3 regions of the Geobacillus sp. TFV-3 genome follow, and region 1 is predicted to be linked to each of the others. Evidence: riboswitches for the same ligand, from Rfam matches in the RefSeq annotation. Region 1 holds a riboswitch; each other region holds the start of a gene.
What was found. A riboswitch is a leader RNA that binds a small molecule or an ion and turns the genes downstream of it on or off. The one in region 1 is predicted to bind S-adenosylmethionine.
Positions count from the first base shown of each region.

Region 2: it holds a riboswitch for S-adenosylmethionine, as region 1 does, so the genes downstream of both, metK (methionine adenosyltransferase) here and BJQ97_RS14760 (methionine ABC transporter ATP-binding protein) in region 1, are expected to answer to the same signal.
Region 3: it holds a riboswitch for S-adenosylmethionine, as region 1 does, so the genes downstream of both, BJQ97_RS13480 (bifunctional homocysteine S-methyltransferase/methylenetetrahydrofolate reductase) here and BJQ97_RS14760 (methionine ABC transporter ATP-binding protein) in region 1, are expected to answer to the same signal.

Region 1 is NZ_MPSP01000001.1:2,886,691-2,896,859, reverse strand. Features, by position in the region: gene gcvH (glycine cleavage system protein GcvH) at 51-434, shown strand; gene BJQ97_RS14780 (YusG family protein) at 509-745, shown strand; gene BJQ97_RS14775 (toprim domain-containing protein) at 843-1,202, shown strand; gene BJQ97_RS14770 (thioredoxin family protein) at 1,199-1,516, shown strand; gene BJQ97_RS14765 (sterol-binding protein) at 1,668-2,015, shown strand; SAM riboswitch class I at 2,088-2,197, shown strand; gene BJQ97_RS14760 (methionine ABC transporter ATP-binding protein) at 2,289-3,317, shown strand; gene BJQ97_RS14755 (methionine ABC transporter permease) at 3,307-3,975, shown strand; gene BJQ97_RS14750 (MetQ/NlpA family ABC transporter substrate-binding protein) at 3,991-4,842, shown strand; gene BJQ97_RS14745 (hypothetical protein) at 4,969-5,154, opposite strand; gene BJQ97_RS14740 (carboxymuconolactone decarboxylase family protein) at 5,251-5,613, shown strand; gene sufC (Fe-S cluster assembly ATPase SufC) at 5,851-6,630, shown strand; gene sufD (Fe-S cluster assembly protein SufD) at 6,648-7,958, shown strand; gene BJQ97_RS14725 (cysteine desulfurase) at 7,955-9,175, shown strand; gene sufU (Fe-S cluster assembly sulfur transfer protein SufU) at 9,165-9,599, shown strand; gene sufB (Fe-S cluster assembly protein SufB) at 9,622-10,169, shown strand, end outside.
Region 2 is NZ_MPSP01000001.1:678,881-689,049, reverse strand. Features, by position in the region: gene BJQ97_RS03500 (hypothetical protein) at 1-143, opposite strand, end outside; gene mnmM (tRNA 5-(aminomethyl)-2-thiouridylate-methyltransferase MnmM) at 158-745, shown strand; gene BJQ97_RS03490 (tetraprenyl-beta-curcumene synthase family protein) at 793-1,902, opposite strand; gene BJQ97_RS03485 (gamma carbonic anhydrase) at 2,242-2,790, shown strand; gene metK (methionine adenosyltransferase) at 2,818-4,029, opposite strand; SAM riboswitch class I at 4,159-4,273, opposite strand; gene pckA (phosphoenolpyruvate carboxykinase (ATP)) at 4,757-6,343, shown strand; gene BJQ97_RS03470 (ABC transporter permease) at 6,776-7,756, opposite strand; gene BJQ97_RS03465 (ABC transporter permease subunit) at 7,756-8,637, opposite strand; gene BJQ97_RS03460 (hypothetical protein) at 8,719-9,237, opposite strand; partial or broken gene istB (IS21-like element helper ATPase IstB) at 9,365-10,133, opposite strand.
Region 3 is NZ_MPSP01000001.1:2,667,992-2,678,160, forward strand. Features, by position in the region: gene BJQ97_RS13460 (ABC transporter permease) at 1-11, opposite strand, end outside; gene BJQ97_RS13465 (ABC transporter permease) at 8-817, opposite strand; gene BJQ97_RS13470 (ABC transporter ATP-binding protein) at 814-1,875, opposite strand; gene BJQ97_RS13475 (zinc ribbon domain-containing protein) at 2,165-2,548, shown strand; SAM riboswitch class I at 2,665-2,767, shown strand; gene BJQ97_RS13480 (bifunctional homocysteine S-methyltransferase/methylenetetrahydrofolate reductase) at 2,837-4,687, shown strand; gene metH (methionine synthase) at 4,680-8,090, shown strand; partial or broken gene BJQ97_RS13490 (AAA family ATPase) at 8,367-8,471, shown strand; gene BJQ97_RS13495 (LysE family translocator) at 8,569-9,207, opposite strand; gene BJQ97_RS13500 (YqcI/YcgG family protein) at 9,211-9,963, opposite strand.

The DNA.
Region 1 (10,169 bases):
AAATCGGTTATGATGAAAAAGGATACATTTTGTCGCGATGGAGGGATTCGATGAACACGCCGAAAGAACTTCGTTACACAAAGGAGCATGAATGGGTGCGCGTGGAAGGAGAGAACGTGCGCATCGGCATTACGGATTACGCCCAATCGGAGCTTGGCGACATCGTCTTTGTCGAGCTGCCGGAAGTGGGCGCAGAGGTTGCGGCCAACGAGCCGTTCGGCAGCGTTGAATCGGTGAAAACGGTCTCCGAATTGTATGCGCCGATCAGCGGCACGGTCGTTGAAGTGAATGAGGCGTTGAACGACCATCCGGAGTACGTGAACGAATCGCCCTATGACAAAGCGTGGATGATCGTCGTCAAACCGAACGATTTGAGCGAAATGGACCACTTGTTGACGGCTGAGCAGTACGAAGCGATGATCAACGAAGGATAAACGTTCCTGCAATCTTCGCTTCCATTCGGGCACTCTATACATACCGGAATTTTGATGAAAAAGGGGTGCTCGCTGTGGTGTTGCAAACGAAGCACATGGATGTCACGGACCGGATCATCGGCAAACTGAACGGCCGCTCGCTGGACTTGTACGAGGAAGGAGAGCTCATCGGGCGCCTTCCGCTTCCGGCGGCCGTCCCGTTGAAACATGGATATATCGAACAAAACGGGCGAATTTTCAAACAGGTGACCGCTACCGTTGAACCGGACCAAAAATATGTCGACTGCGACGGGGAAGCGGGCTGGTGTTGAAAGGCAACGGTGCGATGCCGTTGCTTTTCTTTTTCCACCTTTCGCCGGCGCGGGGCATACAATATCGTATCTCCTTTCGAAGTTAGGTGGGTCGGACATGCGACGCGTGGAAAAAGTGATCATTGTGGAAGGGCGATCGGACAAGCAAAAAGTGGCGGCTGTCCTGAATGAGCCTGTCGTCATCCTTTGCACGAACGGCACGATCAGTGACGCGCGTTTGGAAGAATGGGCTGATGAGCTGGAAGGATATGATGTGTACTTGCTGGCGGATGCCGATGAGGCGGGAGAAAAATTGCGCCGGCAGTTTCGCCGCATGCTTCCAGAAGCGGAGCATCTTTACATTGACCGGGCGTACCGTGAAGTCGCGGCCGCTCCGATTTGGCACTTGGCGCAAGTGCTGCTGCGCGCCGATTTCGACGTCCGCATCGAATGGCTGATGAGAGGGAGAGGCGAGTGAAAGCGATCGATCGAAACGATGTCAAACGAGTGGTGGAAGGAGAGCCGCTTCTGGCCCTTTACTTGTATACCCCGCTGTGCGGCACGTGCCAGCTGGCGCGGCGGATGCTCACGGTGGTGGAGCAGTTGTTTCCGGCGCTGCCGTTTTATGAAACGGACATCAACTATATTCCTGAGCAGGCGGCTGCGTGGAAAATCGAAAGCGTTCCGTGCCTGCTTCTTTTTAGGGATGGAACGATCGCGGGCAAGTGGTATGCCTTTCACTCCGTTCCGTATTTGTATGAAGTGATTCAAGCCTGCTTGCCGGACGAGTGATTCGCCTTTTTTTGACGCTGTTTGACACATTTCTTGGGAAATGACAAAAACGGCGCTCATTCGTCAACGGGTTGTCGAGATTTTTGTAAAGGATTTCCCCTCTTCAGAATGGAAGTGAAAGAAATATAAGGAATGGAGGAGGGGGATGTCCATGGAAATGCGCGAATTGGTCGGGCAATTCGTGGAACGGATGCAAGGGTTGCGCCATTTGTTGCCGATTTTGCCGGATGAACAGCTGTGCGTTCGCTTTGAAAGCGGGGATGAAACCGTGCTGTTGATGGTTGGCAAAGAGCCTGCTGCGGCGGAGAGGGAACACGATGAACGGAAGACATTGACGATTAAAGGTTCCAAAGCATCGATCGAGTCGTTGTTGAACGGGGAATTGAAGCTGCAGCAGCTCGTGCGGCTGCAAGAAGTGTACGTGTCAGGAAGCTTCCGCCATCTGCTACTGCTTGAGTCGCTCCTCCATTTGGCCAAACCGTATCGGCATGTTGGGTGAAAAATTTGTTGACAGCGTTCGACAAGTGATGATACAATCAGATTTGTAATAATTGAATAGACGATTGTTGCGCTCTTATCAAGAGAGGTGGAGGGATGTGCCCAATGAAGCCCGGCAACCGTCAGCGCATGCGCTGAAATGGTGCCAATTCACACAAAGCGGCCTGCTTTGAGAGATAAGAGACGGAATGGTGAACAATACCTTTCTGTTCTCTGCGGGCAGAAAGGTTTTCTTTTTGTGCTCTGCTGCCTTGGGAGAAAGGAAGGTGAAACAATGATTGCATTAGAACAAGTGACGAAAATTTATCAAGCGGCCAACGGTTCGGTCACGGCCGTCGACAACGTGTCGCTTGAAATTCGCGAAGGGGAAATTTTCGGCATCATCGGCTACAGCGGCGCGGGGAAAAGCACGCTCATTCGATTGCTCAATGGGCTCGAGAAGCCGACGAGCGGCCGGGTGGTTGTCGCCGGACGCGATATGGCGCGCATCAAAGGCCGAGAGCTGCGCAAGGCGCGCCAAGAAATCGGAATGATTTTTCAGCATTTCAACTTGCTTTGGTCGCGCACCGTCAGGGAAAACATTGCCTTTCCGCTTGAAATTGCCGGCGTCCCGAAAGAGGAGCGGAACAAGCGGGTGGGTGAATTGATCGAGCTTGTCGGCCTTTCCGGGCGCGAGGATGCCTACCCGTCGCAGCTGAGTGGCGGGCAAAAACAGCGGGTCGGCATTGCCCGCGCGCTGGCGAACAATCCGAAAGTGCTGCTTTGCGACGAGGCGACATCGGCGTTGGACCCGCAGACGACCGATGCGATTTTAGACTTGCTCGTTGACATCAACAAACGTCTTGGGCTGACGATTGTGCTCATCACCCATGAAATGCACGTCATCCGCAAAATTTGCGACCGCGTCGCCGTGATGGAAAGCGGCCGAATCGTTGAGCAAGGCGAAGTGCTGCATGTGTTCCGCCACCCGCAGCAGCCGATTACGAAGCGGTTCGTCCAACAATTGATCGAGCCTGAGGAGACGGAAGAAGCGATTTCCCATTTGTTTGGCCAATACCCGAACGGGCTGATCGCCCAGCTGACGTTCGTCGGCGCAGCCGCCGGAAAGCCGCTCATCACCGAAGTGGTGCGGCAGTTTGCTGTTGATGTCAACATTTTGCAAGGGAAAATTTCGCAAACCCATCAAGGCGCCTATGGGGTGTTGTTCGTGCACCTCGACGGAGCGAAGGATGAAATCGACCGGGTGCTTGACTATATTCAACGCCAGCAAGTGGCGGTGGAGGTGATTCAAGATGCTCGCTGACCTCCTGCCGAACGTGCAATGGGAGACGATGTGGGCGGCGACGGTCGAGACGCTGTATATGACGGGAGTGGCGGTGGCGGCCACCTTCGTCCTCGGGATCGTTCTTGGCTTGCTGTTGTTTTTGACAGCGAAAGGAAACCTGTGGGAAAACCGGTTTGTCAATACAGTGATTGCTGCGTTTGTGAACATTTTCCGCTCCATTCCGTTTATTATTTTGATCATTTTGCTCATTCCGTTTACAACATGGCTCGTCGGGACGATGCTTGGCGCCAATGCGGCGCTGCCGGCTCTGGTCATTGGAGCTGCGCCGTTTTACGCCCGCATGGTCGAAATCGCGCTTCGCGAAATTGATAAAGGAGTCATCGAAGCAGCCCAAGCGATGGGCGCCTCAACGTGGACAATCATTTGGAAAGTGCTCTTGCCCGAATCGCTGCCGGCGCTTGTCTCCGGCATTACCGTCACGGCGGTGTCGCTTGTCGGCTACACAGCGATGGCTGGAGCCATCGGCGCCGGCGGGCTTGGGAACTTGGCGTATTTGGAAGGGTTCCAGCGCAACCATAACGATGTGACGTTTGTCGCGACCGTATTGGTGCTTATCATTGTCTTTGTCATTCAGTTTATCGGTGACTTTGTCACTTCGAAAATTGATAAACGATAAAGGAGGAAGAACTCGATGAAAAAATGGCTTGGCGCTCTGCTCGCGGCCGTTCTCGTCTTGGCTTTGGCGGCATGCGGCGGCAACAAGAACGACAACGCGGAAGGCGGCAAAGACGGCAATTTGGTGAAGCTGAAAGTCGGCGCCTCAAACGTGCCGCATGCGGAAATTTTGGAAAAAGCGAAACCGATTTTGAAGAAAAAAGGCATCGACTTGGAGATCATCACATTCCAAGATTACATCTTGCCGAACAAAGCGTTGGCGGAGAAGCAAATAGATGCCAACTACTTCCAACACATCCCGTATTTAGAATCGCAAAAGAAAGAATACGGCTATGATTTCGTCAACGCCGGGGGCATTCATATCGAGCCGATCGGCTTATACTCGAAAAAATACAAAAGCATTGAAGAACTGCCGGACGGTGCGACGATCATCATGAGCAACTCGGTCGCCGACCATGGCCGCATTTTGTCGATGCTGCAAGAAAAAGGGCTCATTAAATTGAAACCGGGTGTCGATAAAACGAAAGCGACGGTCAACGACATCGTGGAAAACCCGAAACATTTGAAATTTAAGGCCGACGTCGACGCTGGGCTGCTTCCGCAAATTTACAAAAACGGCGAAGGCGATGCCGTGCTGATCAACGCCAACTATGCGCTTGATGCCGGTTTGGATCCGGCGAAAGACCCGATCGCCGTTGAGTCGCCGAAAAATAATCCGTATGTGAACATTGTTGCGGTGCGCAAAGGCGATGAAAACCGGAAAGAAATCAAAACGCTTGTCGAAGTGCTGCAATCGAAAGAAATTCAAGACTTCATCAAAGAAAAATACCACGGCGCCGTCATTCCAGCGGCGGAAACCAATCAATAACGGGAGCATTTCGCTTCCGTTTCTTTATTTGTCCCAAAAAAGCCGCCCCCTTGCCCGAAGAAAGCTCCAACGTTCAAAACGGTTCTCAATGCGAGGGCGCCGTGGTCAACCTGCTTTTCCGCTGCTTCATCGACCGTTCAAGCGCGCCAGCACGGCGGCGAGCATCACGATGATGGCGCAGTTTTGCAACATGATCACCGCCGCCAGACTCAGCTCTCCGTCTCCTTGCTCGTTCCACATGGAGGCGATGCCCAGCCAAACGATGAATGAAACGGCAACGGCAGTCAGCCAAAAGACAAACCAACGAGCCATGGTTATCTCCTCCTTTTTCTCAATACAATTCGTTGTTTAATTTCGTTTTCCTCCATGCATACTAACAACTGAAACGAGCAAAGGAGGAAAACGAAGATGAACAACGGAACATATGCGTCGGTCGAAACGGCGCTTCGCCACTATAAGGAAGGGCTTGGGGCGTTCACCCAAAAACTTCCGAACGTGGCGGAACGGTTTAACGCCTTTACGGAAGCATGCTTTGCCGAAGGGGCGCTGTCGAAAAAAGAAAAACAATTGATCGCCCTTGGCATCAGCGTGGCCGCGCAAGATGAGTATTGCACGATTTACCATGCGAAAGGCTGCCTTGATGAAGGGGCGTCGGAACAAGAAATTTTGGAAGCATGCGCGGTGGCGGCCGCGTTTGGCGGCGGGGCGGCGATGAGCCAGGCGGTGACGCTTGTGCAGGAATGCCTCGGCGAGTTGCGAGCGGCTCACTAGACTCCGGAAAAAACGGGGTCTTTTTTTTTTTTGCAAAAACTCGTACAAGCTTGAGGTTTTCGTGTAAAATAGTAAAAGGCGCTGTTTTTTCACACGGTCATAGTGAAAACAGAGCGAGAAAGTTGCAGGCAGTTTTCATTTGTTATAAAATTATAATGAGAATAAATTGAGAATGAGCGATCGCTAGAAGATGAGCGAGCTACGATTACTTTCAAGCGGGAATTGGAGGTATGCTGCATGGCAGTATTGACGATTCGAAATCTTCACGTCTCCGTGGAGGGAAAAGAAATTTTAAAAGGAGTGGACTTGGAAGTAAAAGGCGGGGAAATCCACGCCATCATGGGTCCGAACGGGACGGGGAAATCGACGCTGGCATCGGCGGTTATGGGCCATCCGAAATATGAGGTGACCGAGGGCGAGATTACGCTTGACGGCCAAAACGTCTTGGAGATGGAAGTCGATGAGCGGGCGCGCGCCGGCCTGTTTTTGGCGATGCAATACCCAAGCGAAATCAGCGGAGTGACGAACGCCGACTTTTTGCGCGCTGCGATCAATGCCCGGCTTGGGGAGGGCAACGAAATTTCGCTCATGAAATTCATCCGCAAGCTTGATGAAAAAATGGCGTTTCTTGAAATGAACCCGGATATGGCGCACCGTTACTTGAACGAAGGATTCTCGGGCGGGGAGAAAAAGCGGAACGAAATTTTGCAGCTGATGATGCTTGAACCGAAAATCGCCATTTTGGACGAGATCGACTCCGGATTGGACATTGACGCGCTGAAAATTGTCGCCAAAGGCGTCAACGAAATGCGCAGCAGCGAATTCGGCTGTTTGATCATCACTCACTACCAACGGTTATTGAACTACATCACGCCGGATTACGTGCACGTCATGATGCAAGGGCGCATCGTCAAATCGGGCGGTCCGGAACTGGCGCAGCGGCTTGAGGCGGAAGGGTACGACTGGATCAAAAAAGAGCTTGGCATCGAAGACGAAACGGTCGGACAAGAAGCGTAAGCGTTAGGAGGAGGATTATGGCGACAGAAACGAAAATCCCATTCGAGCAATCATACATCCGCACGTTCTCAAGCGGGCGCGGCGAGCCGGACTGGCTGACGGCGCGGCGCCTTGAGGCGCTTGAGCTGGCGGAGCGGCTGCCGCTTCCGAAACCGGAGAAGACGAAAATCGACAAATGGAATTTCACCGAGTTCGCCCGCCACACGGTCGACAGCGCGCCGTATGATGGTCTTGACGATTTGCCGGAAGCGGTCAAGGCGCTCATTGAAGCAGGCGAAGGAACGAAAAACTTGTACGTGCAGCGCAACCATACGCCGGCGTACGTGTCGCTGTCCGATGAGTTGAAAGAAAAAGGCGTCATTTTCACCGACATCTTCACAGCAGCGCGCGAGCATGGCGACTTGCTGAAAAACTATTTTATGACGGCGGTCAAGCCGGATGAGCACCGCCTCGCCGCGCTCCATGCGGCGCTGTTTAACGGCGGCGTGTTCGTTTACGTTCCGAAAAACGTGGAGATCGAAACGCCGCTTCAAGCCGTCTACATTCAAGATGAGGATGACATCGCCTTGTTCAACCATGTCATCGTCGTCGCGGAAGACAACAGCCGCGTCGTGTTTGTCGAAAACTATATATCGGCAAACGGGGAAGGAAAAGCAGTCGCCAATGTGGTCGCCGAGGTGTTTGCCCAAGCGAACGCAAGCGTCTTTTTCGCCGCCGTCGACCATTTGGCAAAAGGCACAACGACGTATGTCAATCGGCGCGGCATCGCTGGGCGCGACGGACGGATCGAATGGGCGCTCGGGCTGATGAATGACGGCAACACGGTCTCCGAGAACATCACCCGCCTTGTCGGCGACGGCTCGTTCGGCGATGCGAAAACGGTCGCGGTCAGCCGCGGCGAGCAAGTGCAAAACTTTACGACCAGCGTTATTCATTATGGCAAGCATACAGAAGGAAGCATTTTAAAACACGGCGTCGTCCGTGACAGCGCGACCTCGATTTTCAACGGCATTGGCAAAATTGAGCACGGCGCGTCGAAATCAAACGCCGAGCAGGAGTCGCGCGTGTTGATGTTGAGCGAAAAAGCGCGCGGCGATGCGAACCCGATTTTGCTCATTGATGAAGACGACGTCATGGCGGGCCACGCGGCATCGGTGGGACGCGTCGATCCGATTCAATTGTATTACTTAATGAGCCGCGGCATTCCGAGACGCGACGCGGAACGGCTCATCATCCACGGCTTTTTGGCACCGGTTGTCGAGGCGATTCCGCTTGAAGGCGTGAAAAACCAATTAATTGAAGTGATTGAAAGGAAAGTTCAATCATGAATGTCAATGAAATTCGCGCGTTGTTTCCGATTTTGCACCAACAAGTGAACGGCCATCCGCTCATTTATTTTGACAGCGCGGCGACGTCGCAAAAGCCGCTGCCGGTGATCGAGGCGCTTGACCGCTATTACCGCGAATACAACTCGAACGTCCATCGCGGCGTCCATACGCTTGGGACGAAAGCGACTGACGCGTACGAGGGGGCGCGCGAAAAAGTGCGGCGGTTTTTAAACGCCCAATCGGCGCAGGAAATCATTTTTACGCGCGGCACGACGGCGTCGCTCAACTTGGTCGCTGCAAGCTACGGGCGCGCCAATGTTAAAGAAGGCGACGAGATCGTCATCACGTACATGGAGCATCACAGCAACTTGATCCCATGGCAGCAGCTGGCGAAGCAAACGGGCGCGACACTGAAATACATTCCGCTGCAGGAAGACGGCACGATCGATTGGGGCGATGTCGAAGCGACCATCACTGAAGCGGCGAAGATCGTCGCCATCGCCCATGTGTCGAACGTGCTCGGGACGATCAATCCGGTGCGGGAGATCGCCCGCCTCGCCCATGAACGCGGAGCGGTCGTCGTCGTCGACGCAGCGCAAAGCGTTCCGCATATGAAAATCGACGTCCAAGAGCTCGATTGCGACTTTTTGGCGTTTTCCGGCCATAAAATGTGCGGGCCGACGGGAATCGGCGTATTATATGGCAAAAAGAAATGGCTTGAGCAGATGGAACCGATCGAGTTCGGCGGGGAAATGATCGATTTCGTCGATCTGTACGATTCGACGTGGAAAGAGCTGCCGTGGAAGTTTGAAGGCGGCACGCCGATCATCGCCGGGGCGATCGGGCTGGGGGCGGCGATCGATTTCCTTGAACAAGTGGGCTTGGACGCCATCGCCGCCCATGAGCACGAGCTGGCGCAATATGCGCTTGAACGAATGGCGGACATCGAAGGCGTCACCGTCTACGGCCCGAAAGAGCGGGCGGGGCTTGTCACGTTCAACATCGACGGGGTGCATCCGCACGATGTGGCGACTGTCCTTGACGCCGAAGGAATCGCCATCCGCGCCGGCCACCATTGCGCCCAGCCGCTCATGAAATGGCTTCATGTGACGGCGACCGCCCGAGCCAGCTTCTATCTGTACAACACGAAAGAGGAAATCGACCGGTTTGTGGCCGCATTACAGAAAGCGAAGGAGTACTTCAGCCATGTCTTCTAACCATCCGCTGGATCAGCTTTACCGCCAAGTCATTATGGACCATTATAAAAACCCGCGCAACCGCGGGGTGCTTGAAGGAACGAACGTCGATGTCAACATGAACAACCCGACGTGCGGCGACCGCATCCACTTGACGATGAAAGTCGAGGACGGAAAAGTCGCCGACGTCAAATTTGAAGGGGAAGGCTGTTCGATTTCGATGTCGTCGGCGTCGATGATGACGCAGGCGATCAAAGGAAAAACGGTGGAGGAAGCGCTTCGGCTCGCCCACATTTTTTCCGACATGATCCAAGGGAAAGAGTACGACGATTCCGTTGACCTTGGCGACATCGAGGCGCTCCAAGGCGTTTCCAAATTTCCCGCCCGCATCAAATGTGCGACATTGGCGTGGAAAGCGCTCGAAAAAGGGCTCAACAATCAATGAACATGAAGGAGGGTGAACCGAGATGGCGAAAAAAGCCCCGGAAATCGGTGAATACAAGTACGGCTTCGTCGACAAGGACGTCTCCGTCTTCCGCGCCCAACGCGGCTTGACGCGCGAAGTCGTCGAAGAAATTTCGCGGATGAAAAACGAGCCGCAATGGATGCTCGAGTTCCGCTTAAAAGCGCTCGACATCTTCTACAGCAAACCGATGCCGCAATGGGGCGGCGACTTGTCAAGCCTCGATTTTGATGAAATTACGTATTACGTCAAGCCGACGGAAAAATCGGGCCGCTCATGGGATGAAGTGCCGGCGGAGATCAAAGCGACGTTCGATAAATTAGGGATTCCAGAGGCGGAACAAAAATATTTAGCCGGCGTGTCCGCGCAGTACGAGTCCGAGGTTGTGTACCATAACATGAAAGAAGACCTCGAGAAATTAGGGGTGATCTTTAAAGACACCGACTCGGCGCTGAAGGAAAACGAAGATTTGTTCCGCGAGTATTTCGCCAAAGTTGTGCCGCCGACGGACAACAAATTTGCCGCGCTCAACTCGGCCGTCTGGTCGGGCGG
Region 2 (10,169 bases), 2.2 Mb from region 1:
TTGAGCTCGATCACGACGATGTCGGTCAGTTCAAGGTTTTCTGTCGCGCCGACGCAGAGGATGGAGCGGCTGGAGGGAAAAAACGGCGGCATCCGATATCTTTGGCGCAGCGCCTGCCAACATAAACGATGAAACGATCGCAAGGAGGGGTCAACCGATGGCTTTGATGAACATTTTGCCGTTCGCCCGCTTTTTGCTTGATCAAGCGGTCAACGAAGGCGACATCGCCGTCGACGCGACCGTCGGCAACGGATACGACACCGTGTATTTGGCCGAACGCGTCGGGGATTTCGGCCATGTGTTCGGCTTTGACATTCAGCCTGAGGCCATCACCGCCGCTTCCGCCCGCCTCGCGGAACATCGGCTATGCGGGCGGGCGACGTTGTTCGAGCGAAGCCATAGCGAAATGCTTGAGGCGCTTCCTGCCGATGTACACGGGCGCATCGCCGGCGCCGTGTTCAACCTCGGCTATTTGCCGGGCGGCAATAAGCAAATCGTCACCAAGCCGGAATCGACGATCGAAGCGGTCGATCAACTGCTTTCCGTCATGAAGCCGGGCGGCGTCATCGTTCTTGTCGTGTACCACGGCCATCCGGAAGGAAAGCGCGAACGCGACGCGCTCCTGGATTACGTCCGCTCTCTTGATCAACGGCGCGTCCACGCCCTGAAATACGAATTCATCAATCGGCAAAACGACCCGCCGTTTTTGCTCGCGCTCGAAACTCGGGCGGATCAGGGCGCCTGAATCGGTCGGATCTCACCCCTTTTGCCAATAAAAGCAAACGGCCGCCCTCATGAAAAGGACAGCCGTTTTTGCCGCTCCTGCCAAAAGCGGTATGCTTTTCCGTTCCAATAGAAAAACTGCGACGCCGCCCCGCCGGCGCGGACGAGCCGTCGCGCCAGCCGGCGCAGACCGCGCTGCTTTTTCACCTTGGCATCCGACAAATACAACCCAAGAAGCCCTCGGTGAATGAGGCGGTGAAACTCGCCGTGCGGCAGCGCCCCGACATGGCGGTCGGCCTCTTCGATGAAATGGCAAAGCCGCTCAAGCATCACCGTTTCATTCGGATAGTAAAAGCAAAAGTTTAAGTCGCCGCCGTCCCGGTCTTCCTCCTGATCGATCAAATAGTCGAGCAAAATGTGCAGCCCTTGAATGTATGGAAAATAGCCGTTGCGCACTTGTCTTGCCATCTCCGGCGGCAGCGATTCGCCAAACGCATAGGCGACGAGGCAGAAAATGCCGAGCGTCGAACCGGAGCAGGCGGAAAATTCATACCATTCCATCGGCGGCAAGGCGTCTTTGTATTGCGCGAACCATTTCTCCAGCCGCGGCACCCGCTCGCTCGCTTCGACATGTTTATGCACTTGCAAGTCGCAATAATATCCGGCCAATTCATGCAAAAATGGGGCAATCGTCTCATAATGGCGCACCGTCTCGAGCACCTTTTGGCACGTGCGGACGAGCGCCGGCAAATAGCCGCCGTCCTCCTGTTCGCGGCGATGGCGGTAATAGTTCGACGGCTCCGCGCCGATCGTCAAAGCGTCGGGCATCGAATCATGCAAAGCGCGAAAGTCAAGCGGATCAAGCGAGGTGCTGCGGTCGCACAAATTATCCAAATAATCGCTGATCGTCTGGTAAGCAACGATAAAGCGGATGCAATCCTCCATGTTTTCTCCAGCTAAGAGCGCCAAAATAGAGCCGCCTTCGCAATGGAACGTTTTCGACGCGATGCTCGCGAGCGCTTGGCGCCGCAATTCCGGATCGGGAATGCGCTCGGCTTGGCGCCGCCAATAGGCAAGCTCGCGGTGGACAAGCGGAAGCACGTCACGATACACCATTTTCATCAAGGCGATGGGGTTTTTCGGAATGTTCAATCGGCTCACCTCAGGTGCAAACACCATGGTCTCGTCTCCTAGCATTTCCATCTTATCGGCAACCAAAATCGTTTCGCGTCTGAACAGCCTGCGATCTCGTCTTCCAGTATTGCCATCAATGCGGCCGGGGCAAACCATAAAAGGGTTGGGCCATGGAATGAAAAAGCCGCTCAACAACGGTTCTTCCCACGTTGAGAAGCTTTGTGAAATCGGATTTTCTTCCCCTATCCCAACCACTCATCGGGCGAAAAGAAACGTTTTTCACCCATCCCGATTAGGCGCGCTCGCTTTCGTTGGCGATTTGGACGCAACGTTGTACAATACATGGTGAACGATCGATTTTGCAACAGAAAGGAACGAACGCCCATGATTTACCCATACAAAGGCAAAACGCCGCAAATTGCCGCCTCCGCCTTTATCGCCGACTATGTGACGATCACCGGCGATGTCGTGATCGGCGAAGAGACGAGCATTTGGTTCAACACCGTCATTCGCGGCGACGTGGCGCCGACCATCATCGGCAACCGGGTCAATATTCAAGATAACTCAATTTTGCATCAAAGTCCAAACAATCCGCTTATCATTGAAGACGGCGTGACGGTCGGCCATCAAGTCATTTTGCACAGCGCCATCGTGCGCCAAAACTCGCTGATCGGCATGGGCTCGATCATTTTGGACCGCGCGGAAATCGGGGAAGGCGCGTTTATCGGCGCCGGCAGTTTAGTGCCGCCGGGCAAAAAAATTCCGCCCAACACGCTCGCCCTCGGCCGGCCGGCGAAAGTCGTCCGCGAGCTGACGGACGACGACATCCGTGAAATGGAGCGCATCCGCCGCGAATATGTCGAGAAAGGGCAGTATTACAAAGCGCTGCAGCAACAGCGGACATCGTGCGCCAACAAAAAAGAGCTGCCGTGATCAGGTTAGGCAGCTCTTTTTCTTTCATCACTTATCCGCCAACGCCAGCGCTTGTTCTTTCAACAAGGCGGCTTTGTCGGTGCGCTCCCACGGCAGGTCGATGTCCGTACGCCCAAAATGGCCGTAAGCGGCCGTCTGTTTGTAAATCGGGCGGCGCAAGTCGAGCATTTTGATGATGCCCGCCGGGCGGAGATCGAAGTTGTTGCGCACGACTTCAACCAAAATGTCTTCCGACACTTTGCCCGTGCCGAACGTATCGATCGAAATCGAGACCGGGCGGGCAACGCCAATCGCGTAGGCGAGCTGCACTTCGCATTTATCGGCCAATCCTGCCGCAACGATGTTTTTCGCGACATAGCGGGCCGCATACGCCGCCGAACGGTCGACTTTCGTCGGATCTTTGCCCGAGAACGCGCCGCCGCCGTGGCGGGCGTAGCCGCCGTACGTATCGACAATGATTTTCCGCCCCGTCAATCCGGCATCCCCTTGCGGACCGCCGATGACAAACCGCCCTGTCGGGTTGATGAAATAGTTCGTGTTCTCATCCAGCAGTTCCGCCGGCACGACCGGCTTGATGACATGCTCCTTAATGTCGCGTTGGATTTGATCCTGCGTAATTTCCGGATGGTGCTGCGCGGAAACGACGATCGTATCGACGCGCACCGGTTTGCCGTTTTCATCGTATTCAATCGTCACTTGCGTTTTCCCGTCCGGCCGCAAGTACGGCAGGACGTCCGTTTTGCGCACTTCCGCCAAGCGGCGCGCCAAGCGGTGCGCAAGCGAAATCGGCAACGGCATCAATTCTTCCGTCTCATTGCAGGCAAAACCAAACATGAGCCCTTGGTCGCCGGCGCCGATCGCTTCAATTTCCTCGTCAGTCATTTGGCCTTCACGCGCCTCGAGCGCTCGGTCAACCCCCATCGCAATGTCCGGCGATTGTTCGTCAATCGACGTCAACACCGCGCACGTATCGGCGTCAAACCCGTATTTGGCGCGCGTGTAGCCGATCTCCCGGACCGTATCGCGGACGATGCGCGGAATGTCCACGTACGTTGATGTCGTGATTTCCCCGCTGACGAGCACAAGTCCCGTCGTGACGCTCGTTTCGCAGGCGACGCGGGCGTTCGGGTCTTTTTCCAAAATGGCATCCAAAATCGCATCAGAAATTTGGTCGCAAATTTTATCCGGATGTCCTTCCGTCACAGACTCTGAAGTAAACAAGCGGCGTTTGGCTGACATTCGGTTTGTTTCCTCCTCTTGGCATAATGTGGCGACACGGAACTCATTTCCCTTTTTCCCTTCGCAATATAAAAAACCTTTCCTGTAACGGCTGAGGAAAGGTCATGGCAATCGTATTGCTTCCTTTCACTCTTATCGTTCAAGGACTGCGCCTTGCCACAGGTTAGCACCATTTCACACATGTAAAGTTGTGACGGTTGCTGGGTTTCATCGGGCCTGTCCCTCCACCGGCTCGGGATAAGAGTATCCGTTCAATGACTTATCATATCGCAATGGAATCGGCAAAGTCAACTATCAAAATTCATTTTTTATCATTTCCAGCCGCGAAAATTCTTTCCTCTAAAAGGCTGGTGAAGAAACCACTGTTCTTCTCCAATCAGTGGTTCTCCGTGAAAATGAAGGACCGGCTTTGCAGGATTTCTCAATTTGAAAAACATCGCTGGAGAGCGGCATTTTCAGTTAAATCACCAGTCCTCTAAAAGGCTGGTGATTTAGTGAAAAGTCGCGGAAAACGGACTCCCTTCTCAAATTGAGAAGTCCTGTAAAATCAACGCTTCTCTTTCATCCGAAAGCAACGGGTTCGGCGAAATCGGTCGTTTTTCACCATCCCTCTAAGGAAATGGGGAAAAATAAAGTTTGAAAAACCCACACAATTAGTATGGACTATTAATAAAAATGTGTTATACTATTTTCAAGAGTGATTATAAAAAGAAGGCAGGTTTTGAATATGGGGATCGCAAACATGACAAATAAGCTTGATGTATTGCTGCAAAAACCGTACGTTCGCCATCAACTGTCCGTCGCCGAGCTCGTCGAGAAAGTGCTGCAGCGGAATGAAGGACGGCTGACCCACACCGGGGCGGTCGCGGTGACAACCGGCAAGTACACCGGACGGTCGCCGAAAGACAAATACATCGTCGAAGAACCATCAACGAAGCAAACGATCGACTGGGGAGCGGTCAACCAACCGATGTCTCCGGAGACGTTTGATAAACTGTACGACAAAGTGCTCGATTATTTAATGAAGAAAGATGAGCTGTTCGTGTTTAAAGGCTTTGCCGGCGCCGATCCGAAATATCGGCTGCCGATTCAAGTCGTCAACGAATTCGCTTGGCACAACTTGTTCGTCCATCAGCTGTTCATCCGCCCGAGCGCCGAGGAGCTCGCCGCGCATGAGCCGCAATTTACGGTCATTTGCGCGCCGAACTTTAAAGCCGACCCGAATGTGGACGGCACGCGCTCGGAAGCGTTCATCATCATCTCGTTTGAACGGCGCACCGTGTTGATCGGCGGCACCGAATATGCCGGAGAAATGAAAAAATCGATTTTCTCGGTGATGAACTATTTGCTGCCGGAACAAGGCATCCTGCCGATGCACTGCTCGGCCAACGTCGGCCAGGAAGGCGACGTCGCCCTCTTTTTCGGCTTGTCGGGAACGGGAAAAACGACGCTTTCGACCGACCCGAACCGCCGCTTGATCGGCGATGACGAACACGGCTGGTCAAGCCGAGGCATTTTCAACATCGAAGGCGGCTGCTATGCAAAATGCATCCATCTATCGCGTGAAAAAGAGCCGCAAATTTTTGACGCCATCGGCTTCGGCGCGGTGCTCGAAAACGTCATCCTCGATGACGCGACGCGCGTGCCGAATTACGACGACGGCACGCTGACGGAAAACACGCGCGCCGCCTACCCGCTTCAAGCGATCCAAAACATCATCGATCCGAGCGTCGCCGGCCATCCGTCCACGATCGTGTTTTTGACGGCCGATGCGTTCGGCGTCCTGCCGCCGATCAGCAAGCTGACGCGTGAACAGGCGATGTACCATTTCTTGAGCGGCTACACAAGCAAGCTCGCCGGCACCGAACGCGGCGTCACTGAACCGGAAGCGACGTTCTCGACATGCTTTGGCGCGCCGTTTTTGCCGCGCCCGGCCGTCGAATACGCGGAAATGCTCGGGCAAAAAATCGCCGAACACAACGTCCGCGTCTTTTTGGTCAACACCGGCTGGACCGGGGGGCCGTACGGCGTCGGCAGCCGCATGAAGCTCGCCTACACCCGCGCGATGGTGCAAGCCGCCGTCGAAGGGGAGCTCGACAACGTCGAGACGGTGCAAGACCCGATTTTCGGCCTCGCCATCCCGGCGCACGTCCCGGGCGTGCCCGATGACGTCCTTCAGCCGCAAAACACATGGGCCGACAAACAGGCGTACGAACAAAAAGCGAAAGAGCTGGCGCAAAAGTTCCGCGCCAACTTCCAAAAATTCGCCCACATCGATCCGTCCATTGAAAAACTCGGCGGACCGCTCGTTTAACAAGAACCCGGCCGGACAGGGAGCCGTTCCCTGTCCGGCCGTTTTTTCTGTTCTTTCCTTTGCTTTGGACTCCGACACTGAATCCTTTGGTGAACTACCCGCCACCTACACTTCGCTTAGAGGTGGAGGCTTCAAGCGACTTGTGCGTGTTTGCTGAACGGTAAGCCACACACAAGAACCCTTTACGCTTCCCTTCATTCCGAAGGTGTCCGTTCTAACCATAGACTATCATATTCGTTGGCGATTGGCAACCGAAATTCATCTCCCGCCTACTCACTGGGCTGTGCCCTTCACGTTCCTTGAGGCGGGAGACTTCTTTCGGAAATTACGTTAAAATAAGCTGTATTGCCCATACTATCAAGTTTATATCCTTTGTATACCACTTATTTTTAGGATAGCCTATTTATAAAGTACAAATTCAAAATCGCTCTGCTACGGCGGAAAAGAAGCGGTTTTTCCCGCTGAACTCCGCTGTTTTTTCCGCTGCTTCCGTTTTCCTTTTTCGTCGATCACTTGCTCTAACCCTTTTCCCATTAATTTGAAGGCAAAAATCGCAACGATAAAGGCAACACACGGCCCGACAACAATCCATTGGTCAAGCATCATTTCCCGATAGGAAAGACCGATCAAGCCGGACCATTCGTTCGAAAGAGAGATCGCCACCTTCTCCGGAGGGCCCAACCCATCGGAATTGTCGATAATTTTTACGCCTCCTAGCAAAATTTGAAACGCTCCGAGATGCACAAGCAGCAAGAGCGACTGCACCGTCTGCTGGATAAACAGTAAAAACAGCCGCGGCCGCATATACGGGAGAACGTGCTTGCGGATGAGCCAAAAGTTATTAGCTCCCATCAGCCGGGAAGAAACGACAAATTCATTTTGTAAAAAGACAGCGATATCATTGCCGATGACCAGCATTAACGGCGGAAGCGCAACAGCCGCCAACACCAATATTTGTTTTATCAACACTTCCATTCCGGCTCCTTGCTCCTCCAATGGAATGAAAGCAAAAAAGAGCATCGTTAAAAATATCGCTGGCACAAAACGAAATGCGCGGACGATGGACTCGGCAATAAAACGAAATTTCTGTAAATAAAAAGCATAAATGATTCCGCCGACCGTCCCGAACGCCAGCCGCAGCAAACTGACTGCCAACGCGGTGAAAATCGTATATTTCGCCCCGTCGATGACTTTCCAAAACACATCTTCGCCTTGGCGGTCGACGCCAAACAGATGGACCCAGCTCGGCGGGTACGGTGGAACATCAACGAGCCGTCCAGCCTCATTGTAGATCCGCTCCGGCGGCTGTGGAATGATGTCTTTCAGCCAATAAGAATATAAAAAACTGGCCAGCAATAGACCGGCCGCGATGATAAACCCTGCCGTAAAATAAACGTTACGGAATGCGCGCATCACGCTACGCCCCTCTCTATTCCCGTCAAATAAGCAATCACTCGTTTCCCGGCCACATCAATGATGTAAAACGGCAAAAACAGCATGGCAAGACCGATAGCCACTACTTCCGGCGTATGGCGCTGCTCATACAAAAACCGGAAAAATCCGTGCATATTAAACAAATATTCCGTCACTAACAAGTTCGACAGCATAAACCAAAACAAATATTGCATGTTAGAAAACACGGTGATCAGCGCATTGCGGAACATGTGGCGCCATAGCACTGCCGTTTTTGACAAGCCTTTGGCTAGCGCATATTCAACGTATGGCTTGTCCTTTTCTTCCGTAAACGCAAGAAATGTCATTTGGAACAGCATAATTGAAGGCAAAATTGAAATCATTACAATCGGTAACACGTATACATTGTCAAAACCGGCAACCGGATCGACAATAAGCAAATCTGTCTTTTTAAACACCCAGATGACAAACAGTTGCGTGGAAAAAATAAAGATAACATCGGGGATCGACTCAAGAAAAAACGCGATTCCTTTAACAATCTTTTGCAGCGGGCGCGGAAGCAAAAAGCAGATGTAGGCTCCCGTAACGGCTATAAGGAAGGAAACAGCCAGCGCCCCCCATAAAATAATAAGGGAATAGGCATACGGCTCCATCATCGTTGAGAGCAGGGGAGCATTGTGCCATTGCGAGAGCGAAACCGTTATATCACGAATATAAAAAAAGCTCCAAAACAGCTGCTGAAATTGCTGCCAAAACACCGTGACCATTTGCGGGCTCGGAAACAAGGAATAGCTTTGCGCAAACGCGATAATCGCCATAATCGTTAAAATGGTAAGCAACAAATCCGCCAGCACCGTCAAGGCGAGTTTCCATTTCTTCATAAGGCTGATCCCCCTCCTTCGGAGCATGGGCAAACGATTGCTTTATGTTCCTTTCAGCTGTAAGCTGCCAGTGCTTGCATTTTAATAAGATGGTGCCGGAGGCAACGTTTCTGCTAACATTGATTGCTGCCCTGCCATTCCATCGCCTATTTTAAAGATGCGGTCATACATTTTAATTCCTGCATATGTTTGTCCGTCTGTTTTATATTCTACTCTGCCCGACGAGTCTTTTTTGATGAGCTCTCCCTTTTCACCATACTTTTCTTTTACTCGCTTCGGTTGCAATTCTGGCAAAAACATCACGTCCAGCTCATATTCCTTAGCTCGCTCCGGTCTTTTCGCGCTCCATGAATAACTTCCATCTTCCCCAACTTTTACTTTTTCCTCGAGTACTTGTTTGCCCCCCTCGATTTCTTTCATAACAATTTGCACGACGGCGCCTTTTGGCAGATTGCTGTTCCCGTTTAGCACCACTTGGTCACCGATCGTTTTGACCGCACCACCTAGTTTTACCGTTTGCTCCACTTTCGGTTTGGCACAGCCGACCAGCACCAATAGCAACAACAACGTAAGGACCACCGTCATTCGGATATACTTCATAAAAACCCTCCTTATATGTACGTATAAGCATCTTTCAAAAAGAAAAATATTATACTATGTGAAATATTGTCAATAACGATTTAAAATTTCCCAATTTCAACGAAATGAAATTCCCCATTATGAACGTTTAATTAGGCAACTGGGCAGGATAAACTCCTGCTTTTTTCTTTTCTCGTAGACGATAAGAATCGCCTTTGATATTAAAAAGGTAATGGCGTGATGTAATAGGCGATCTAAAATCGCTGTCGCTAGTACATCATCACCGAATACTTTCCCCCATTCGAGATAGGATTTATTCGATGTGAGAATCATAGAGCCTTGTTCATATCGTTTCGATACGACCTGAAAAAAGACATTCGCCGTTAGCTCATCAAAAGGAAAGTAACCTACCTCATCAATAATGAGTACATCTGGACGACTCCAACGATTCACTAATCGCTGGAGAGTCCCTTTTTCGTTTGCCTTTCGGCATTCAGCCACTAAATCGTCTGCGGTTAAGAATAAAGCCGTATACCCTTGCGTGATGGCTTCCACCGCAAAGGAAATCGCTAAATGCGTCTTTCCAACACCCGGTGGGCCTAGTAAGATTCGATTTTCCCCGTTGGCAATAAACCGACAGGTCAGCGTTTCTTTGACTCTTTTTTCACTGAGATACTCGGTTGAAAGGAAAAGTCAAAGTCATGAATCGTTTTGATATAAGGTAATTTTGCTCGTTTCATTCGCTTTTCTAGTTGTTGAGATTCTTGATATTCAATTTCTTGTAAAACAATAGTGTTTAGAAACTCAGAATATGATACATTATCTCTAGAAGCGTCTTCTAATAAACTATCTAGTTGGTGGGCTGTGTGGTGCCAACCAAGCTCTGATGATGAACGAGGTATCCAAAAATGATTCAAGAAATTCTTTGGTATTTATGCCCAACCATAACTATT
Region 3 (10,169 bases), 220 kb from region 1:
GTCCGTTTCATCGGCTTCCCTCTTTCCTTCCAGTTCCTGTCAAGACGACAATGACGGCCATCGCCGCCATTAAGACAACGGCGATCGTCGCCCCCATCCCCCAATCTTGTGTGACAAGGAAGTGCTGCTCGATGGCGGTGCCGAGCGTAATGACGCGGTTGCCCGCGACAAGACGCGTAATCATAAACAACGACAGCGCTGGGATGAATACCGCTTGGCAGCCGGCCTTCACCCCGCCAAGCGTGAGCGGGAAGACGACGCGGCGAAACGTCGTCCACGCCGAAGCGCCTAAATCTCGGGCTGCATCAATGAGCGACGGCGGCAATTCTTCCAGAGCATTAAAAATCGGCAGCACCATAAACGGAATAAAAATGTACACCGATACAAACACAAAGCTGAAATCGGTAAACAACAGCTGCCGTGCGCCGATGCCAAGCGTCTGCAACAGGGCGTTGGCCAAACCGTACGTGCCGAACAGCCCTAAAAACGCATACACCTTCAGCAGCAAATTCACCCACATCGGCAAGATGAGCAGCAACAGCCATAACTGCTTGTGCTTCGTTTTTGTCAGCCAATAGGCAGTCGGATAGCCAATCAACAGCGACACAAGGGTAATCAAAAACGCGTACCAAAACGAATACGCCATCATTTTTACATAAATGGGCGTCATCACTTTTTCATAATTGGCCAATGTCCAATGTCCATCTATATCCAAAAACGATTCGTATAATAAAAAGACGATTGGAGCGATGACAAACAATACCAACCAAATGCCATAAGGAACTAAATACCAGTTCCGCCACGTCCGCTCCATCATTCGCTCCCGTCCTCCCTTTCGGCCCGCATGACGTGAATCGCTTCCGGTTCAAAACGAAGGCCGACCGTTTCCCCGACTTCCGCCTTTTTCGTCGAATGGACAAGCCATTCATTCCCGTTTTCATCGTAGCCGCAAATTTCATAATGGACGCCGCGGAATAAGAGCGAATCGACACGAATAACGATCTGGCCGGCTTCCGGCGCTGCGAGTTCCAAATCTTCCGGGCGGATGACGACGTCGACCGGTTCATTCGGGGCAAAGCCGCGGTCGACGCAAACGAAGCGCTGGCCGGCAAACTCGACAAGAAAATCTTCGATCATGCGCCCTGGTAGAATGTTCGATTCCCCGATAAAATCGGCGACAAACCGGTTCACTGGCTCATCGTAAATTTCTTTTGGGGTTCCAAACTGCTGAATTTTCCCTTTATTTAGAACAAAAATGTAATCAGACATCGCCAGCGCTTCTTCTTGATCATGCGTGACGAAAATAAACGTGATCCCCAACCGGCGCTGCAGTTCACGAAGTTCGTACTGCATTTCCGTCCGCAGCTTCAAATCCAACGCCGACAGCGGCTCATCCAGAAGCAGCACTTCCGGCTCATTCACAATCGCCCGGGCAATCGCGACGCGCTGCCGCTGGCCGCCGGACATCTCTTGAATGCGGCGGCGCTCATATCCTTCCAAGTTGACAAACTGGAGCGCTTCGCTCACTTTGCGGTGAATGTCTGCTTCTTTCATTTTTTTCACGCGCAAGCCAAAGGCGACGTTTTCAAATACGTCAAGATGCGGAAACAAGGCGTAATCTTGAAAAACAGTATTGACTTGCCGCTTGTTCGGCGGGACGTTCTGAATCGGCTTCCCATGGAAATAAATCGTTCCTTGCGTTGGCTCGATAAACCCCGCAATCAGCCGCAAAATCGTCGTCTTCCCGCACCCCGACGGCCCAAGCAGCGTATAAAACTTTCCGCGCTCAATCGCAAAGCTGACATCATCCAATACAGTCATGCCGTCATATTCCTTCGTCACTCGCTCGAAGCGGATGATTTCTTCTCCGTTCACTTCCAGCCCCCCGTCTTCTTCATTTCTATCATTCCTAATTAGAACATAGGGGCAGCGAAAGTGCAACGACAAAACGATCGTTGAACCATCTTCCCGCCCATGCCAATGCTAAAAAATAAAAAAACGGCTGACCATTCGGATTGGATCAGGAAGCCGCAACATTTTCTTCGCTCAAGTCAATAGATCGAAAACACCCTTTTCTCCCGAGCTGGACTAACAGTTGAGGATAGTAAAAACCAGTTTTTTCTATTATAATGGAGTTACGATATATTGGTTAGGAGGAATAAACTTGAAAAGCATCAAACCCGGCCGCGGCCCGTCGATGCAAGGATTGATTGGAAGCATCGCCGCTGTGTTGTTCGGCATCTTTTGGATGGTGATGGCATTCTCCATCACCGCTGATTCGCCGTTTCCCGCCGCCCGCTTTTTTCCGTTTTTCGGCCTTGTCGTCATCGCCATCGGCGTGTTTCAAGGGATTTATCATTACAAAAACGCGACGGGAAAACAGCGCATGTCCTTGTTGGACATTGTCGACAGCGAGGAAGAGCCCGACCCGCTGAACGTCCGATTCGGAAGCCATAAACAGCCAAACAAGCATTGTCCTCATTGCGGCGGGCATGTGCGGCACGATTTCCAATTTTGCCCCCGATGTGGGAAAGCGCTTCTCCCTTGATTCGGGAAATTCTTTTTTTTGAAATTTCCTTGCTTCACCGTATTGAATAATTTCGAAAAATACATTAAATTATATAGTAATCATCAAAACGTCACCGCACAAATTTCATACCGGCATTCTTATCAAGAGAGGGGGAGGGACTGGCCCGGTGAACCCTCAGCAACCTGGCCCGCGGCCAAGGTGCTAAATCCAGACAGGCGGAAGCCTGGAAGATAAGAAGAAGCGAATGAAAAGTCTTCTTCTTAGAAGGCTTTTTTCTTTTACTACGGAGAAACGGGGGAATGGAACGTGGGATTGCTGGATGAGTTGAAAAAACGCATTCTCATCGCTGACGGAGCGATGGGGACGCTTCTATATTCGCACGGCATCGACCGTTGTTTTGAAGAATTGAATCTATCCAATCCAGATGAAATCGTTCATATTCACGAGGCGTATATCGCCGCGGGCGCCGATGTCATTCAGACGAATACATACGGCGCCAACTATGTGAAACTCGCCCGCTACGGCTTGCAAGACGATGTGCCGGCGATCAATCGCGCCGCTGTTAGGCTGGCGAAACAAGCAACCAACGGGAGAGCATACGTGCTCGGGACGATCGGAGGGCTGCGAACGTTAAACAAAAGCGTCGTCACGCTCGAAGAAGTGAAGCGGACATTTCGCGAGCAGCTGTTTGTGTTGCTAGCGGAAGGGGTTGATGGCGTACTGCTCGAGACGTATTACGATTTGGAAGAGTTGGAGACAGTGCTTGCCATCGCCCGCAAAGAGACTGACTTGCCGCTTATCGCTCACGTCTCGCTTCATGAAGTCGGCGTCTTGCAAGATGGCACGCCGCTCGCGGACGCCCTTGCCCGCCTAGAGGCGCTCGGGGCCGATGTCGTCGGGCTCAACTGCCGGCTGGGGCCGTACTATATGCTTCAGTCGCTCGAGGAAGTGCCGCTGCCAAAGCAGGCGTTTTTGTCGGCCTACCCGAACGCCAGCCTTCCAGATTACCGCGACGGCCGGCTTGTCTATGAGACGAACGCTGAATATTTCGAGGAAACGGCCAAAGCGTTCCGCGACCAAGGGGTGCGCTTGATCGGCGGGTGCTGCGGCACGACGCCGAAACATATTGAAGCGATGGCAAAAGCGCTCTCCGACCGAACGCCGGTGACGGAAAAAACGGTGAAACGGCGCGCCATCTCTGTATCTGTTTCCGCTGACATCCCGTCAGCGGCCACGCCTCTTCCCGAGCTCGCCCGCACGCGCCGCTCGGTCATTGTGGAGCTGGATCCGCCGAAAAAATTGGGGATTGACAAGTTTCTTGCCGGGGCGAAGGCGCTCCATGACGCCGGCATCGACGCGCTGACGTTGGCTGACAACTCGCTCGCCACGCCGCGCATCAGCAACGCCGCTGTCGCCACGATCATCAAGGAGCGGCTCGGCGTCCGCCCGCTTGTGCATATTACATGCCGCGATCGCAATTTGATCGGCTTGCAGTCGCATTTGATGGGCTTGCATACGCTCGGCATCACCGACGTGCTCGCCATTACCGGCGATCCGTCGAAAATCGGCGACTTCCCGGGAGCGACGTCGGTGTATGATGTCTCCTCGTTCGATTTGATCCGCTTGATCCGCCAGTTTAACGAAGGGATGGCATACTCGGGCAAACCGCTTGGGCAAAAAACGAATTTCTCGATCGGCGCGGCGTTCAATCCGAACGTTCGCCATTTGGATAAAGCGGTCGAGCGGATGGAGAAAAAAATTCAGTGCGGCGCTCACTATTTCTTGACCCAACCCGTTTACTCGGAAGAAAAAATCGTACAAATATACGAGGCGACGAAACACCTTGACACGCCGATTTACATCGGCATTATGCCGCTTGTGAGCGCGCGCAACGCCGAGTTTTTGCATCATGAAGTGCCGGGGATCACCCTTTCCGATGAAATTCGCGCCCGCATGGCCGCCTGCGGCGGCGACCCGGTGCAAGCAGCGCGCGAAGGGATCGCCATCGCAAAATCGCTCATTGACGCTACGTTCGATTTGTTTAACGGCATTTATTTGATCACGCCGTTTTTGCGCTATGACATGACGGTCGAGCTTGTCCGCTACATTCACGAAAAAGAAGCGGCCGCGAAAGAAAGGAAGGTTGTTCATGGCTAAGGTCACCTTAGAACAGCAGCTGAAGAAAAAAATTCTTGTCATCGACGGCGCCATGGGCACGATGATCCAAAACGCGAATTTATCGGCCGCCGACTTTGGCGGCGAGGCGTATGAAGGATGCAATGAATATTTGACATTGACCGCCCCGCATGTCATCCGCGGCATCCATGAAGCGTACTTGGACGCCGGCGCTGATATCATTGAAACGAACACGTTCGGGGCGACACGCATCGTGCTGGATGAATACGGCCTAGGTCATTTAGCGCTTGAGCTGAACATCGAAGCGGCCAAGCTCGCCAAGCAAGCAGCGGAATCGTTTTCGACGCTGGACTGGCCGCGCTTTGTCGCTGGTTCGATGGGCCCGACGACGAAAACGTTGTCGGTCACAGGCGGGGCGACGTTTGATGAGCTTGTCGCCGCCTACGAAGAACAGGCGCGTGGGCTGTTGTTGGGCGGCGTCGACCTTCTTCTGCTCGAGACGTGCCAAGATACACTCAATGTCAAAGCCGGTTTTCTCGGCATTTCCAAAGCGTTTGAGACAGTCGGCCGCCGCGTGCCGCTCATGATTTCCGGCACGATCGAACCGATGGGCACGACGCTTGCCGGGCAGGCGATCGATGCATTTTTCATCTCGGTGCGCCATATGAAGCCGATCGCCGTCGGCTTAAACTGCGCGACCGGCCCGGAGTTTATGACCGACCATTTGCGCACGCTCGCCTCGCTTGCAGATACGGCGGTCAGCTGTTACCCGAACGCCGGTCTGCCGGATGAGGAAGGCCGCTACCATGAAACGCCGGACATGCTGGCGGAGAAAATCCGCCGCTTTGCCGAAAAGGGATGGATCAACATCGTCGGCGGGTGCTGCGGCACGACGCCCGACCATATTCGCGCCATTGCCGAAGCGGTGCGTGATCTTCCACCGCGGGCAATCCCGTCTTCGTTTGATGTGCACGCCGTCTCGGGCATCGATGCGCTCATTTATGATGAAACGATGCGCCCGCTCTTCGTCGGCGAGCGGACAAACGTCATCGGCTCACGGAAATTCAAGCGCCTCATCGCCGAAGGCAAGTACGAAGAAGCGGCGGAAATCGCCCGCGCCCAAGTGAAAAACGGCGCCCATGTCATCGACATTTGCTTGGCCGACCCGGACCGCGACGAACTCTATGACATGGAACAGTTCGTCCGCGAAGTCGTGAAAAAAGTGAAAGTGCCGCTCGTCATCGACTCGACCGACGAGCGCGTCATTGAACGCGCCCTCACCTACTCGCAAGGGAAAGCGATCATCAATTCGATCAACTTGGAAGATGGTGAGGAGCGGTTTGCGAAAGTCGTTCCTCTCTTGCACCAATACGGCGCCGCCGTCGTCGTCGGCACGATCGATGAACAAGGGATGGCCGTCACCGCGGAGCGGAAACTTGAGATCGCCTTGCGTTCGTATGACTTGCTGGTGAACCGCTACGGCGTCCCAGCTCGCGACATCATTTTCGACCCGCTCGTCTTCCCGGTCGGCACTGGCGATGAGCAATACATCGGCGCGGCGAAAGAAACGATCGAAGGCATCCGCCTCATTAAAGAGCAGCTGCCCGAGTGCTTGACGATGCTCGGCATCAGCAACGTCTCGTTCGGCTTGCCGCCGGCCGGACGCGAGGTGCTCAACTCCGTCTTTTTATACTATTGCACGCAAGCCGGGCTCGATTACGCCATCGTCAACACCGAGAAACTGGAGCGTTTTGCCTCGATTCCGGAAGAGGAAGTGCGAATGGCTGAGGCGCTTCTTTTTGACACAAACGACGAAACATTAAACGCCTTTATCGAATTTTACCGAAGCAAAATCACCACCGCCAAACCGTCGCAGACGAACTTGAGCTTGGAAGAGCGGCTCGCCCGCTACGTCATTGAAGGGTCGAAAGACGGGCTCATTCCTGATTTGGAGAAGGCGCTTGAGACCTACTCCGATCCGCTGTCGATCATCAACGGCCCGCTTATGGCCGGCATGGATGAAGTCGGGCGGCTGTTCAACAACAACCAGCTCATCGTCGCCGAAGTGCTGCAAAGCGCGGAAGTGATGAAAGCGGCCGTCGCCTTTTTAGAGCCGTATATGGAAAAGAAAGAAGGAAGCACAAAAGGAAAAGTCATTCTCGCCACCGTCAAAGGCGATGTCCATGACATCGGCAAAAACTTGGTCGACATTATTTTAAGCAACAACGGCTACGAGGTGATCGACCTCGGCATTAAAGTCGCCCCGCAACAACTCATTGAAGCGGTGCGCGAACATCAACCGGACATCATCGGGCTGTCGGGCTTGCTCGTCAAATCGGCCCAGCAGATGGTCGTCACCGCCCAAGATTTGCGCCAAGCGGGCATCTCAACCCCGATTTTAGTCGGCGGCGCCGCCTTGACGCGCAAGTTTACGGAAAACAAAATTGCGCCCGAGTACGACGGCGTCGTCCTGTACGCGAAAGACGCCATGGACGGGCTTGCGCTCGCCAACCAAATCCAGCAAGGAGAGATTGACTACAAGAAAAAAGAAGCGGCAGAAACCGACCCGACGGGAACCACTGCTGTCACCATAGCGGCCAAATCGAACGTCTCGACCGATGTGCCGGTCTACGTCCCGGCAGACCTCGACCGCCACGTGCTGCGAAATGTGCCGCTTGACCACATTCTGCCGTACGTCAACTGGCAAATGGTGCTCGGACACCACCTCGGCTTGAAAGGAAAGGTGAAACGGCTGCTTGAGGAGAAAGACGAAAAAGCGGTGGCGTTAAAAGCGGTCGTCGACGAACTCCTCGCCGAAGCGAAAGAACATCACTGGATTCAGCCTGCTGGCGTCTACCGCTTTTTCCCGGCGCAAAGCGACGGCAACCGCGTATACATTTACGATCCGTCCGACCGGCAAACAACGCTTGAAACGTTTGACTTCCCGCGTCAGCCAAGGCCGCCGTACCTTTGCCTTGCCGATTACTTAAAATCAAAAGAAAGCGGCGAAATGGATTACGTTGGCTTGTTCGCCGTCACCGCCGGGCATGGCGTCCGCGAACTCGCCCAGCGGTGGAAAGACGAAGGGGAATTTTTGAAAAGCCACGCCATCCAAGCATTGGCGCTTGAAATCGCCGAAGGGTTCGCCGAACGAATCCATCAAATTATGCGCGACCGCTGGGGCTTTCCGGACGATCCGCACTTCACGATGGAGGCGCGCTTCGCCGCCAAATACCAAGGCCAGCGCTACTCGTTCGGCTACCCAGCCTGTCCGAACTTGGAAGATCAAGAGAAACTGTTCCGCCTGCTTCATCCAGAAGACATCGGCATCCACCTCACCGATGGCTATATGATGGAGCCGGAAGCATCCGTCTCCGCTATTGTCTTTGCTCACCCGGAAGCGCGGTATTTCAATGTATTATAAACAGGAAACGAGCTGGCCGAATAGGCCGGCTCATTTGTCGTTTTTCGTTGAATGCTCCACCCGAACGATATACCTCACATTTCGCACCCTCTCGACAAAAATCGGGAGGATTTTTCATGTTCCTGTCGAATGAATCCTTGAAATACACGGAAAGCAAGGGAGTTGCCACATGATGAGCGTTCAAATCCGTGCCATTTATGAAAGTTCCTATTTGAACTCATATTTCGCGACCTTTGCATAATTTCTCACATTTGGATGCCCAAGAAATCTTAAAGCTTAGATCGATTACTACATCATTCCATCATTTTCAACCTAAAAGGGGGGGAAAGCTATCGATTACGGGAAAAGAGGCTCCAAGAAGAAGAACAGAAGGATCCATGAGGTCCTTCTGGGGAATTTTAAACCGGCGATTTTTGAAAAAAAATAATCGGCCTTGACAGTTAGAAAATGATATAGCTAACACCTCTTTTCATTTACATCAAACCATATGTAAAAATGTTTTAAATGCTTTATACGCAAAGTTTATGCCAAATCCAATTAATGTGATTCCTGCTGCAACTGATAGCCATTTTAACCACTTTTCACTTATCATTTTTCTTCCGAAATGTACAGATAGTGCTACTGTAAAATCCCATAATGCGATACCCAAAAATATTGCACTACTTTCAGCAAGTGCCTGATACCTTTCGACAGAATTCAATTCCATAGCTAATACCGATCCATAGATGCTAACCCAAAAGACAATATTGAGTGGATTCGATATAGCAATGAAGAAACCCGAAAGATATGATTTAAATAAACCTTCTTTGTTAACCTCCCCGCTTATTTCAACTTTTTTAAATGCTTCCTTTATGCTATCATAACCCAAATAACACAAAATCAAGAAACCAGAGAGCCACATGATGAGCTGTACAACGGATTTTGTTAAAAAAGCGGATAAACCAAAAAAGATTGCAAACATTAGTACAATATCCGCTGACATTCCTCCCAATCCGACAACCCATGAATGAAAAAATCCATATTTTATTCCCCGCTTCACCATTTCTACGTTAATAGGACCAATCGGAATTGATAAAGATAAGCCAAGAAGAATCGAAGCAAAAAAACCATTTAGCATCTATTAATCTCTCCTTTTTAATGGACACCTCATCACACTTTCTTCATTTATATCAGGTAATATGTATTGTTTCCATTCTCTTTTGTCAGGGTCTCCATAATCGCCTATATCTGGATGAGGGGGAATTGCATCGTATTGTTTTAATCTGGATCTAATAATTTCTCTTACTTGTTGACCTTTTGGAGTATCTCCTGTAATATCATCAAGTGTACCTCTCGGTTGGAAAGTAATTTCAAGCCCATTAGCTGTGTATCTGCTTTTTCTTGCATGATAAATAGGAGCTCTGCAGACAACAAAAATAGGTTCTCCCCCAAAACAATACTCCCACTTAGGATGGTTCGGATCTTCAGGGATATCTTTACACCAAGGTTCAGGATCATGATCCATTAAAAACTGTAGCACTTTCCAAAATTGTTTTTTGTAGTATTCTGCATACACTCTTTCTATCGGTGGTTTAAAAAATGCGACTAAAGTTGTTCGTTTTCCAATATTTCTATATGTCTTAATGTATTCATACAAACCATCTCTTAATCTTAAGAGTTCATTTTCATCCGATGTTGATTGTACAAAAATATATCTGGATAGCCCCTTTTTCTCAGCTTCTACTGCAAAATAACATGGGTAAGGATGTTCCCCATCTAGGATATTATTTCTAAAGTTTTGGTAGCATTCTAACTCCCAATCTTTTAATCTCCCTTCCTCCATTCTCTTTTTTATTTCATGTTGACCTAAAACTATTTCAGTTTTGGCCAACATAATATATCTTCCCCCAATTACATAATATAGGCTTTTCACCACAAAGTGTACTTGACAAATAAAGACGATCATAATAGAGAAAATCAAAACAAAACAGCATTTTTCCTTTTAATACTATGCGTCTCTTTGAGCAACATTGCTATCATGTTTGTCTTTAAAAAGTCAAGTACATCTTTTGGTGATGAATCACAACAAACCACCTCATG